DNA from 3 places in the Peribacillus sp. Bi134 genome. Region 1 is predicted to be linked to each of the others. Evidence: riboswitches for the same ligand, from Rfam matches in the RefSeq annotation. Region 1 holds a riboswitch; each other region holds the start of a gene.
The links. Region 1 has a riboswitch for S-adenosylmethionine ahead of LQ188_RS21030 (methionine ABC transporter ATP-binding protein). Riboswitches for the same ligand answer to the same signal wherever they lie in the genome.
Positions count from the first base shown of each region.

Region 2: it holds a riboswitch for S-adenosylmethionine, as region 1 does, so the genes downstream of both, LQ188_RS00470 (bifunctional homocysteine S-methyltransferase/methylenetetrahydrofolate reductase) here and LQ188_RS21030 (methionine ABC transporter ATP-binding protein) in region 1, are expected to answer to the same signal.
Region 3: it holds a riboswitch for S-adenosylmethionine, as region 1 does, so the genes downstream of both, LQ188_RS05120 (O-acetylhomoserine aminocarboxypropyltransferase/cysteine synthase family protein) here and LQ188_RS21030 (methionine ABC transporter ATP-binding protein) in region 1, are expected to answer to the same signal.

Region 1 covers NZ_CAKKLN010000009.1:159,805-164,283, reverse strand. The annotation lists gene LQ188_RS21040 (MetQ/NlpA family ABC transporter substrate-binding protein) at 1-665, opposite strand, end outside; gene LQ188_RS21035 (methionine ABC transporter permease) at 687-1,337, opposite strand; gene LQ188_RS21030 (methionine ABC transporter ATP-binding protein) at 1,351-2,373, opposite strand; SAM riboswitch class I at 2,628-2,739, opposite strand; gene LQ188_RS21025 (GNAT family N-acetyltransferase) at 2,880-3,347, opposite strand; gene LQ188_RS21020 (NAD(P)H-dependent oxidoreductase) at 3,770-4,315, shown strand; gene LQ188_RS21015 (SDR family oxidoreductase) at 4,381-4,479, opposite strand, start outside.
Region 2 covers NZ_CAKKLN010000001.1:84,501-88,979, reverse strand. The annotation lists gene metH (methionine synthase) at 1-414, opposite strand, end outside; gene LQ188_RS00470 (bifunctional homocysteine S-methyltransferase/methylenetetrahydrofolate reductase) at 407-2,254, opposite strand; SAM riboswitch class I at 2,359-2,457, opposite strand; gene LQ188_RS00465 (MOSC domain-containing protein) at 2,569-3,219, opposite strand; gene LQ188_RS00460 (Ku protein) at 3,725-4,479, opposite strand, start outside.
Region 3 covers NZ_CAKKLN010000002.1:451,766-456,244, forward strand. The annotation lists gene LQ188_RS05095 (acyl-CoA dehydrogenase family protein) at 1-82, shown strand, start outside; gene LQ188_RS05100 (arsenate reductase family protein) at 223-579, shown strand; gene gcvH (glycine cleavage system protein GcvH) at 676-1,059, shown strand; gene LQ188_RS05110 (toprim domain-containing protein) at 1,152-1,517, shown strand; gene LQ188_RS05115 (thioredoxin family protein) at 1,521-1,829, shown strand; SAM riboswitch class I at 1,974-2,081, shown strand; gene LQ188_RS05120 (O-acetylhomoserine aminocarboxypropyltransferase/cysteine synthase family protein) at 2,181-3,491, shown strand; SAM riboswitch class I at 3,607-3,719, shown strand; gene LQ188_RS05125 (methionine ABC transporter ATP-binding protein) at 3,873-4,479, shown strand, end outside.

The DNA.
Region 1 (4,479 bases):
GTTTTACTCTCATGGAATAAAGAATCTTTTAAAGTAAGGCCTGCTTCGACGGCAAAGTTATTATTGATGGCTGAAGCATCGGCATCATCCAATAGACGCGGTGTATTGCCGGCAGCAACAGGTTGGATTTTCAAGTTTTTCGGATTTTCCTTAATGATTTCCAATGATCCCGATCCATTGAATTCCTCTTTCAATGTAATCAATCCAGCTTCCTGAAGAAGAAGCAGTGCACGGCCAAAGTTCGTTGCTTCATTCGGAACGGCAATCGTAGCGCCATCCGGAAGATCCTTGAGATCTTTATGTTTTTTCGAATAAAGGCCCATAGGAGCAATGACAGTCGACCCGATGGCCTCTAATTTCAGATTTTGGTCTTGAACGAATTCATCGAAGTATGCGACCGTTTGGAATGAATTGGCATCAATTTCACCTTCACTTAAAGCAAGGTTCGGTTGGATATAATCATTGAAAGTGACCAGTTCAATATTAAGCCCTTCCTCTTTCGCTATGTCGACAATGTATTCCCATGTTCTTGTATCCCCGCTGCTGACACCGACTTTTACTGTTTTCACATCATCCGAACCGCCTGATGCACCTTCTTCTTTCCCGCATGCTGCAGACAAGATGGCCAATGCCAATACTATGATCGTTAATAAGATTTTCTTCATTTCTCCTACCTCCTGTTATTTTTATCTTCTTCTGATTTTTCTTGAAACAAAATTCCCGGTGGATTGCAGTAATTGAACGATGATCACGAGCGCCGCCACTGTGACGATCATCGTCATCGTATCAAACCTTTGATAACCGTAAGCCAAAGCTAAATCTCCGACCCCGCCTGCACCGACGGCACCTGCCATGGCCGTAGATCCAACAAGCCCGATTGTCGCTGTTGTAAATGTAAGGATCAACGAACTAAGTCCCTCAGGAATCAAAAAACGATAAATGATTTGCCATGTCGTCGCCCCCATCGCCTGAGCTGCCTCGATGATCCCTTTGTCCACTTCCAACAGGGAGTTCTCCACAAGCCGGGCGATATAAGGAGCCGCGTAAAAGATTAGCGGAACAATGGCCGCATTCGTTCCGATCGCACTGCCTACAATCATTCTGGTAAACGGAATAAGTGCTACTAGCAAGATGATGAAAGGAACCGACCGCAATATATTGATGATCGGGTTCAATACATTAAAGACCCATTTATTCTCCAGGATATGGCCCTTTCTTGTAATGACAAGCAGGATACCAAGCGGAAGACCAATCAATCCGGAAAATACCAATGAGATGGCTACCATATAAAGTGTGTCACCGAAAGCTGTCGACAGCTGATCTGCCGTTATTTCCATTCCCCAAAGCGTATTACCCATTTATCTGCACCTCCTGGACGAGAATCCCCTCATCTTTAATATACTGATAAGCCTTGTCCACCTCATTTTTATTCCCGGTCACTTCGATGATCAAATTCCCGAAAGGCGTTTCCTGAATTTCAGAAATATTGGCTGATAAAACACTTAAATGAACATCATATTTCTTCGAGATGGTTGAAAGCAAAGGAGTACCCGAAGTAGTCCCAATAAAGTTAATTTTCCAAATAATCGGGATATGGGACCCTATGCTTTTTAGGAAACTTTGTGGAATTTCGTCATGTATGACCGTTCTCACGAAGTTTTTTGCAATATCCGTTTGCGGCTTCGCAAAAACTTCGAAAACCGAACCTTGTTCAACGACGCATCCGCCCTCCATGACCGCTACCTTATTGCAAATTTCCCGAATGACAGACATCTCATGAGTGATTAACAGAATGGTAATATTGTATTCTTTATTGATTTTCTTTAAGAGCTGCAGAACAGCACTCGTTGTTTGCGGATCCAATGCCGAGGTAGCTTCATCACACAATAAGATCGATGGATTGGTAGCCAATGCTCTCGCAATGCCGATCCGCTGCTTTTGACCGCCGGATAATTGTTCCGGATAACTCTTTGCTTTGCTCGATAAGCCAACGAACTCCAACAGCTCGCCTACCCGCTTTTTGATTTCTTTACCAGGGGTTCCCGATAAAATCAGCGGCATGGCGATATTATCAAAAACGGTCTTTGAGTTTAGCAAATTGAAATGCTGAAAGATCATCCCGATTTTTTTCTTTTCTGCCCGCAATTCCTTCGCGCTCAATTTGGTTAAATCCTTGCCCCCAACAATCACCGAACCATCTGAAGGATGTTCAAGCAAATTGACCAACCTGATCAACGTACTCTTCCCGGCCCCGCTATAACCGACTACACCGAATATATCCCCCTTTTCCACTGTCAAATTAATGCCCTTCAAAGCCTCGACAGTCTGTTTCTTTGTTTGATATACCTTTTTAACATTTTGAAACTCAATCATCCAATCTCCCCCCATGTTGTTTATTTGTACGAATTCATTATCCAGAGAGAAGAGCTTTGCAACGCTTCATAATGATAGGGTTAAATTCGAAACTCACGAGTATGCGAAACTCATGAGTAATTGCACCAAATTTCCTAATAACCATATACATTTTGAATAAACAAAAGAGGCCTCTTCCGTCATCAGACAGAAGAGGCCTCTTTAGACATATAAAAAAGAGTAAACTCTTAAATTAATTATCTAAGAAAAGCTCCTTCTTATCTTTCAAACTTTCGTCCGTTGGAATTAGCACAGTATTTTTACAAAAGTAAAAACCCGCTGCCGAGGTATCATAGGGCCAAGTCCCTCCACATCTCTTGATAAGAATTAACGTTATATTTAATTATGTCCTTCACTATATATTCTAATTTCTCTAAAGTCAACTATATTTTTCATCGGTTAAAATATTTTCACAGTATAGTGATTGACACTTTTAAATTATATTAATATAGTTTAAATTTTATATTCTATAATGATTTGCCCATTCTCCATACTGGGTATATTTCATTTTCTTCCCTTATCTTCATCATGCCTGAATTCTTATATAAGCGAATCGCCCTTTGATTATCCGGAGAAACCCTTAAATGATATTCGGATACATTAAATCGCCCGAAAAAGTTTTCTGCATAGCGAACCAATTCCTTGCCAAGGCCTTTACTGCGGTATCCGGGAATAAGATAAAATAGATCTACATAGCCGATCTCAGTTCCTTCATACGCCCGAATTCGAAGTTCCATTTGCCCAATCGGTACTTGGTCCTTTTCAATGATCACCTGCCCCCCCGGGAATTTACGGACCCTTTCTTCCATTCGTTGCAGATATGTATTTTCATCTCCAAAACCTGCCTCAGATCCAAAACTTACAACAAAGGAATCTTTCCTGAATTTAATGATAATATCTTTATCTTTGTTCGTATCAATGGTACGAAAGATCAACTTCATCCTCTCCTATCATTTTAGTAAAATAGTTTTCAAGCAAAAAAACTCATTTCACTTACGGTCTTCATGATATTTCATTATTTACTTTTTCAAGCGTCTTATTTCATTTTCTCTGAAAGGATTTTTCCTTAATCCCTATAGGAATGGCCATAATATTAAATTAAAAACAAATGCAATATTGTTTGGTGAGTTCTAGTAATGGGGATTGGATTGGCACAAACAAATCTATTTAATTTTCGAGTCTAACTTTGCAGGGTAACCCTAAGTGAATGAATGTTCGAGAGGAATTTGTTTATTAAGCTCTAACTCAACTTTTTTCCAAGCATCCTTTTTCCCTTTCATTTACATTCCAATTATAATAGGTAAGTGGAATACATTTACATGATTATCCATTATAAAAATCATTGGAGGTATTGAAGATGAAAGTTGTTGCAATAGTGGGAAGTATCCGTAAAGAGTCTTACAACCTTAAGCTTGCCAAATATATTCAATCTAGATATCAAGATCGGTTCGATCTCGAAATATTGAACATTCGGGATTTACCTTTTTATGATCAAGATATTGAAAATGACCCTCCATCAGTTGTAAAAGAATTTAAAAGCAAAGTGGCCGAAGCAGATGCAGTTTTGTGGGTAACTCCTGAATACAACGGTACGATTCCAGGTGTATTGGGCAATGCAATCGATTGGTTATCACGTGTCGATAAAGTCTTGATCGGCAAACCATCATGGATCATGGGTGCTTCAATGGGGCAATTAGGAACGGTTAAAGCTCAATTGCATTTGCGTGAAATCTTATTCGCAATAGGCATCGCCTCCCCACTCCTTCCAGGGAATGAAGTATATGTTGGTGCAGTGCATGACAAAATCGATAACGAAGGCAGGCTTACACATGAGTCGACTGTCCAGTTTATCGATACGGTCGTCGATAATTTCATTAGCTGGTATAATCATCATACTCGTTAATGATAAAAAAAGACTCCCAGTAGGTTTGAGCCTGCTGGGAGTCTTTTTGCATCATTAAACAAAATTCATCCTCTTCCCGCCTGGAATGCAGGGTATTTCGTCATTCCTCCGTCAGCGAATAGAGTGATGCCCGTTACATAACTGGACTCTGAAGATGCCAGCCA
Region 2 (4,479 bases), on a different contig from region 1:
ATCAAAAGTCGTTCCGCCCGTTACGGAAAGCGTTTTTGTAGTGGGGCCCATCGAGCCAGCTACATACCTTGGCCATTCTTCATTGGAATACTTTTCACAAGCTTTAACGGCAAGCTCAGCTGAAATTTTATTTAGCTTGTAGGCGATCGTGCTTATTTGGTATTCCTCAAGAACGATGCTGGTCGCTCCAAAGGTATTTGTTTCAATGATATCTGCGCCCGCCGCTAAATATTTTTCATGAATGGATTGGATGATTTCCGGCTGCGTCAGTGTTAAATATTCATTGCAGCCCTCGAATTGTTCCCCGCCAAAATCATCTGCTGTCAAATCCTCCGCTTGAAGCATGGTTCCCATCGCCCCATCAAGTAGGAGAATCTTGGAATTTAACTGATCTTGAATCGCTTTTTTATTCATGTACTGCCACCTCTGATGTCTGTTTACTATCGACTTTTCTAATATATTTCGTAAGTTCCGCCGTCATTTCATAGCGAAGGAACGGAGTGATTAAATATATGCCCTTGAATTTTTCCCTTGCCGCGTCCACCAGTTCCCGCGCGATATTAACCCCTTCAATCCTTGACTTTACAGGGTCATCCCCCGCTAAAGCCATTGCCCTTCTTACGTTATCAGGCAATTTGATGCCTGGGATCTCATTATGGATGAATTCTGCGTTCCGGGTGCTTGTCAAAGGCATGATACCGATGAAAATCGGGGTTTCTAAATGTTTTGTAGCTTCATGTACTTCTTCGATTTGCTCCACCGAATAAATTGGCTGTGTCAAAAAGGATTGAGCACCACAGGAAATCTTCTTTTCCATTCTCAGTACTGCTTTATCCAAATATTTCACATTCGGATTAAACGCTGCCGCAATTTTAAAATTTGCCCGTTGCCCCAGACTTTGACCGGAATAGGAAAGACCTTCATTAAATTGTTTGACCATGCTTATAAGGTCGAAGGAAGATAAATCATAAACCGAAGTGGCACCCGGGAAGTCCCCTATTTTTGAAGGATCTCCGGTGATGATCAATAATTCATTCAGCCCCACCGTCTGCAGACCCATTAAATGTGATTGCAGGCCAATCAAATTTCGATCACGGCATGTTATATGCACCATCGGATTAATATTCAATTGGTTCTTCAGTAGGTTAGCCAGAGCATCATTCGATATCCTTGGTGAGGCAAGTGAATTATCCGCTAGTGTAATGGAATCGACCCCTGCTTTTTTCAAAACCTCTGCACCGGTCATGAAGCTCTCTATTCCCAGCTTTTTAGGTGGATCAAGTTCAACCAGGATCGTCCTTTCCGTCTTGGCCTTTTCGTACAGTGGAAGTTCCAATTCTCTTTCGTTCACTTCAATTATTTCTATTTCACGGGATTTCGTAACTTTCTCTTTTACGGGAGCAAAACTTCCGATCGCATTCTTTACAGCTTGAATATGCAGTGGCGTCGTTCCACAGCACCCGCCTATGATAGCGGCACCTTGCTCACGAAGTTCCAGGGCACTTGAACCGAAATATTCCGGCACGGCTTTATAGACGAGCCTTCCATCCACATAATCAGGGAGGCTGGCATTAGGGTATATGGCAATCGATGCTTGCTTTGGCAAACTCACTTCTTCCAATGCCCGGATCATATGATGTGGACCAAGACGGCAATTCACCCCAACAACATCGGCACCCAATTGCTCGAGTTTTTGAAAGGCTTCATTTAAATGGATTCCATTTTGGAGATTACCCAGTTCATGCATCGAGACATTTGCGATGATCGGCAGTCCAGTTTCATTTTTTACGATTTGCAGAACGGTTTCCAGCTCTTCCAGGTCATAAAATGTTTCCAAGAGAATCCCATCAGGGTTTTCCATCAACAGACTGTATAGCTGTTCACGAAACCCCCGTTTAATCTCTTCCAGGCTTAAATCCGATTTTCTGATACTCCGTTGTGCCCCTATGGTACCGAAGACATAAGCCTTTCCTTTTGCCGCTTTTTTAGCAAGAATGACTCCCTGGCGATTGATTCTGCTTACTTCATCTTCAAGTCCATACCGTTTCAATTTGTTGAAATTGGCTCCGTATGTATTCGATTGAAGGATATCTGCACCAGCTTCCAGATAGGCACGATGGATAGACTCTATTTGATCCGGATTCGTGCAGTTTAATTCCTCATAACATTGATCGATGCCATTTGAGTACAATAAGGTCCCCATTGCCCCTTCCCCAACCAGCATTCTTTCTTTCACTTCTTTACGAAAATTCATCATTACACCCTCTCTCAAAAACAGTCCTGTTTTTGTCGTATTTTATGAGTATGAGAGAAAAGGAAAAAAAACCTTCTCAAAGAAGAAGGTTTTTTGAAACATTCTCCTCATCTATCAAGCTCTGCTTGCTGGATTTAGCACCTTTGCCTAAGCTGGTTGCTGAGGTTTCTTCGGGCCAGTCCCTCCACCTCTCTCGATAAGATCCATTTATATAATTTTCACAAGATTTCAAAATTAGATTATATTTAATTTACATTAATAATCTGTCAATTTCAATACCTGATCGACATTTTTTTCACTTTTGCAAAAATGATTCAATCTTTTGCAGCCTGAACCCTCTTCAAGATTCTTTGTTTCCAGTCTTCCGCTAATGGGTCCAGAGTAAGTAAAGCCATGGCGCCTTCCAGCCCATCTCGTTTATGAAGGATTACCTCTGCTGCATAATGAACTGAAATTTTTTCTTGCAAACGATCTATTAGTACGATCTCGTTTTGTTTATTTATCGTTCCTTCTTGAAGTACTCTTGCAAAATAACCAGTGAAACTCGTTTTCAGCACGAGTTCCAAAAACTTAGGTTCTTGATTGAAGTGGGAAATGGTCGAACAAGGTATCCTCCCCTGGTTAATTTGAACAATCACTTCGCCTATTTGATAAATATCACCGATAAACATGGTTTCTTCCCTCATCCCCGCTACGGTTAAATTTTCACCGAATGCTGGGATATCCAGCTTTTTAGAGAATCTTTCATTCCATAATGAATAATGCTCAAAGGGGTAAAAGCACAAAGCCCGATCAGGACCTCCATGGAACTTTTCATTACCTACCCCATCACCAATTATGCCTGATTTAGTCACTTTCACATGATCCTGTGCTTGTTTATCCATGGCTGAAAAGATATCGACATTCGAAAAACTTTCATGTTTCGGCTTTCCGGCCTGTAGTGATTTGATTTTTCCATTTTCCATTTTGCATCTTCCATTCATATTTAATTTATATCATTCTATATGTATAAATTATACTAAAAATCCATTATATTCAGTAGTTTTTAAACATATATGAAGTGAAAAAGCCACATGAGCCGTTAAATGGGCGAAATATCATTGATTTCCAGAAAAATTCATAGGTTAGTTTCAGTAATTTTGTTGCTATTTCAGAATTAAATATGGTAGAATATGAACACAATATATAGTCGAAAACTACAACCGTTCGCCTATATGTTGATTTTCACGATTGAATTCCTCATTGTCGCTCTTTAGGGAGCGAATTTTTTTGCCTTCATTATCATCCATCATTTTCTTTTAGTTCCATTCTAATCCTTAAATCGTGATTCACTTACCTATTTTCACTTTCATTCCCTATTCAAATACCTCCCTGTAAAGTCACTTTCATTCCCTTATAAGAGGCCTGATTCCTTGCTAAAACAAGCAGAAAAGCCGAGCGACACCATATGTCTTCCGCTCAGCTTCCTGTTTAAGCTTGTTTCTTTTTTTTTGGTGCCGCTTTCTTTCGGGTCGTCTTTTTCTTTTCCGGTTCATCATGTTTCGTACGGTCAATGGATGCCTGTAATGCCTCCATTAAATCGGTTACATTGTTGGAAACTGGTTCTTTTGTTTTGGCTGTAATCGTCGTCTGTCCCGTTTTCTTTGATTCAATCAATTCAAGTAAAGCGGTTCGATAGTCATCGGTGTATTTTGTCGGATCGAAAGTGGTCGTTAATTGATCTATTAATAATACGGCAGTATCGATTTCTTTTTTTGCAATGGTATCATTGGCGGGGATATTCGGAACATCCGCTGTGGAACGGACTTCATCCGGATAATGAATCGTTTCCATCACCAAGGTATTATCAACGACTCGGATTACCGCCATTTGTTCTTTAGAGCGAATGATGATTTTTGCTAATCCTACCTTATTCGATTCCTTGAGGGCCTGCCTCAAAAGGGAATAAGCTTTTATCCCTCCATCATTAGGGGACATGTAGTAACTCCGATTGAAATAAATGGGATCTATTTCTTCAATTTTAACGAAATCCACAATTTCCACGGCTTTTTCTTCGTTTTGTTTTTTCAGTTGCTCTAGTTCATTGTCTTCCAATACAACAAATTTTCCCTTTGTATATTCAAAAGCGCGGACTATATCATCCTTACCCACTTCTTTCTGGCATACCGGACAAACTTTTTCGTATTTAATCGGTGAATGACATTCCTTATGCAACGTCCTTAAAG
Region 3 (4,479 bases), on a different contig from region 1:
AAGGCATAATCCGATCAATGTCATTGCGAAAAAACGTGAAGCTTCCGTCAAGGTAATCGAAGCTGAAAAATATGCTCTTTAAGAAATGAATCAAAATCAGTAAAGGGAATGCCCGAGAAGGCATTCCCTTATTTCCTTTGATGAAATCGCATTGGAAATTCAAAAGACAATTCGTTGTATTGCGTGATGAAAACGGGTATTCTATTGATAGGTGGTGAAATGATGGGCTTAACATTATATTGGTACCCAAAATGCGGCACATGCCGTAACGCGAAGAAGTGGCTTGATAATCATGAACTGCAATATGAAGCAATCCATATAGCGGAAAATCCGCCTTCGCGAACAGAAATAGAACAACTATATAAAATCAGCAATTTGGAGTTGAAGAAGTTTTTCAATACTAGCGGTCAAAAATATCGGGAGCTTGGCTTAAAGGATAAGCTGAAAGAAGCTTCTGAAGCAGAGATGCTTGATATATTGTCCACAGATGGCATGCTTCTGAAAAGGCCGATTGTTACGGATGGCACCAAAGTGACGGTAGGTTTCAAAGAGGAGCAATTCGAACAGGTTTGGAACTGAAAATTTCTCGAAATATTTGGTTAATTCCTTACTTAAACAAACAATCTACCTTATAATGGAATAGATAAAATAAGATGTACATATGGAGGGTTAATAATGACAACAACACCAAAAGAACTTCGTTACACAAAAGAACATGAATGGGTCAAAACGGAAGATGGAACAGTGCGCATTGGAATTACAGCTTTCGCACAGTCCGAGCTTGGGGACATCGTATTCGTTGAGCTTCCGGAAATCGGCGATGAATTGAAAGCGAACGAACCATTCGGAAGTGTTGAATCCGTTAAGACCGTTTCTGAGCTTTATGCACCTATCAGTGGCAAGGTTGTTGAAGTAAACGAAGATTTAAGTGACAACCCTGAATATGTAAATGAGTCTCCTTATGAAAAGGCATGGATGGTCGTGCTTGAACCATCTAATAGCAGTGATATTGAAAGCTTGATGAGCGCTGAAGAGTATGAGAGTTTAATCAACGGTTAAAAAAAAGGAGAGGGGGGACTGAAAAGGCCTGCTCTCTTTTTCATTTGGTACCGTGGCAGTTGCACACATAATTCGTGAGATGGAGTGATGACATGGAGTGGGGCGAATTCGATAAAGTGATCATTGTAGAAGGCAGTTCCGATAGAAGAAAAGTTGCCTCCGTTTTAAATGAAGATGTGGAAATTAGATGTACGAATGGGACCATATCATTAACTAAGCTGGATGAATTAGTGGATGAATTGATGGACCGTGATGTTTATCTCCTTTTTGACGCAGATGAATCAGGAGAAAAGCTGCGGAAGCAGTTCCGAATGGAAATGCCTGAGGCGAACCACCTGTATATTAATAAAATGTACAAAGAAGTGGAAAGCTCACCCGAACATCATATCGCAACTGTGCTTCTATCTGCCAATATGAATGTGAAAATGAAATTTTTAAGTCAAAGGGTGAACGACTAATTGATGCAGGAATGGAAAGAAGAAGAGTGTAAGCTTGCTGTTGAAAATGGGGAAACCTTTTGCTTATATTTATATACCCCTTTATGCGGCACTTGTCAGGTTGCCTCCAAGATGCTGACGATATCCTTGGAGCTATTCCCGGAATTGAAGGCAGGCAAAATGAATATGAATTATGTCCAAGCAATTGCCGAATCATATGAAATCGAAAGTGTTCCATGTTTATTGTTTTTCAAAGAAGGACGGCTGCACAAAAAAATATATGCCTTTCAATCCGTTCCTTATTTGTACGGATTGCTTAAGGAAATCAGCTAAGAAACCAATCAGAACCGTGGTTGGTTTCTTTGTTGCGGACATATGAATGCTAGATGAAATTAAACAAAGAATATTCTAACAATTCATTGACTGATTTAATCTAAAATGCTATATTTTGAATTAAGTAACGGCAGAATTTAATAGTTCTTATCAAGAGTGGCGGAGGGACTGGCCCGACGAAGCCCGGCAACCGGTATAAATTTTTATATACGGTGCTAATTCCAGCAGAGTGTTGGCTCTGGTAGATGAGGTGTATTCTTGAAACCTCTTCTTATTGAAGTGGTTTTTTTGTTTATAAAAGGCCAAACATCATATAATTCCAACTAAATCCATAGAAAAAGGTGAAATCATATGTCAGGGAAAAAATTGCGTTTCGAAACATTGAGTGTTCATGGCGGTCTGCAAGCTGATGAAACAGGTGCACGTGCAGTTCCTATCTACCAAAGCAATGCATACTTGTTCAAAGACACCGACCATGCAGCGAATTTATTTGGCCTAAAGGAGAATGGCTATATATATTCACGACTCCATAATCCCACGATCAGCGTTTTTGAGGAAAGAATGGCCTTATTGGAAGGCGGAATCGGCGGATTGGCAACAGCAAGCGGAATGGCTGCCATCTCACTTTCAATCCTGAATATTGCCGCTGCAGGGGATGAGATTGTTTCAGCATCTACATTATATGGCGGTACGTATAACCTTTTTGAAAATACTCTTCCTAAATACGGGATTAAAGTGAAGTTCGTTTCTCCTGATGACCCTGAAAATTTCAAAAGGGCGATTACGCCAAGAACTAAAGCCATTTTTGCTGAAACCATCGGAAATCCAAGTTTGAGGGTGCTTGATATTGAAGCGGTAGCGAAAATCGCCCATGATGCCGGAATACCTTTAATCATTGATAATACCTTTGCGACACCGTATCTATGCAGACCAATTGATTTTGGAGCCGATATTGTCATCCATTCCGCTACAAAATGGCTTCTGGGAAATGGAACTACGCTTGGTGGTGTCATCGTGGATGGAGGGAAATTCGATTGGAACTCGCCAAATTACCCTGGCTTCACAGAGCCTGACCCAAGTTACGACAATCTGGTATACGCCGAGGCAGTTGGACCTGCCGCATTCATAACGAAAGCCCGAGTCCAGTTACTCCGTGATTTAGGACCTGCGCTAAGTGCCCAAAGTGCATTCCAGTTTACGCTGGGACTTGAAACGCTGCATGTAAGGATGAAAGAGCATCTATCGAACACCAAGTCTGTCATTAAATATTTAAAAAACCATCCTGCGGTGACTTGGGTTTCACATCCTGGTGATGAGGATCATCCCGATAAAGCCCTTGCGGAAAAATATTTGCCAAAGGGAGCTGGATCTGTTGTGACTTTTGGGATACAAGGTAATCGAGAAGCTGGGGCAAAACTTATCAATTCGGTGGAATTATGGTCCCATGTAGCGAATGTTGGGGATGCGAAGAGCTTGATCATCCACCCAGCCAGTACGACCCATCAACAATTGAATGAGGCAGGTCTTGCGAAAGCGGGTGTGAGTGCCGACCAAGTCCGTTTATCGATTGGGATTGAAAATGTAGAGGATTTAATAGAAGATTTGGAGCAGGCAATTGAAAAAGCGACGAATATCGTCTCCTTGACATCCAAAACGGTTTAAGTAAAGTTTCTGTATGCTTGTACTAGAAATATTATACATTGCGCTCCTTTTTTATCTATGATAAAATTTCTCCATACTAAAGAACTTAATGATGTACAAATATTCTATATATTAGCTCTTATCAAGAGAGGTGGAGGGATGTGCCCGATGAAACCCGGCAACCGACAAGGAGATTTCCTTGGAAAGGTGCCAATTCACACAAAGTTTAATCACTTTGGAAGATGAGAGGAAGGCCTGTTTCTTCACCTGCCTTTCTGCTCATGCAGAAAGGTTTTTTCTGTTTTAATTGGGTAAACTTTTACATGATATGAGAAACAGACTAATAATGTAGAGAAATCAACTAAGTTCATAGGTTTTATTGGATAAAAGAGGTGAGGGTTAATGATTACATTGACGAAAGTCAGTAAGCTGTTCCGAACAGGAAAAGGAAACAGTGAGACAATCAAGGCTGTAAATAATGTGAATGTTGAAATAAATAAAGGCGAGATTTTCGGTATCATCGGTTACAGTGGAGCGGGGAAAAGTACTTTGATCAGAATGCTCAATGGATTGGAAACACCAACAGAGGGATCCGTTGTAGTTGCTGAGAAGGAAATTTCAAAAATTAAAGGGGCTCAGCTCCGCAAGGCCCGTCAAGAAATCAGCATGATTTTCCAACATTTCAATTTATTATGGTCGAGGACCGTTCAGGAGAATATATCTTTCCCATTGGAAATTGCAGGAGTTTCTAAACCTGAGCGAACCAAGCGTGTGAACGAATTGATCAAGTTAGTAGGATTGGAAGGCAGGGAAAAGGCCTATCCATCACAATTAAGCGGAGGGCAAAAGCAAAGGGTGGGAATAGCCAGGGCTCTGGCAAATGACCCTAAAGTGCTGCTGTGTGATGAAGCGACTTCTGCCTTGGATCCGCAGACTACCGACTCCATACTCGAATTGCTTGTTGACATCAATCAGCGTTTGGGGTTGACGATCGTCCTGATAACACATG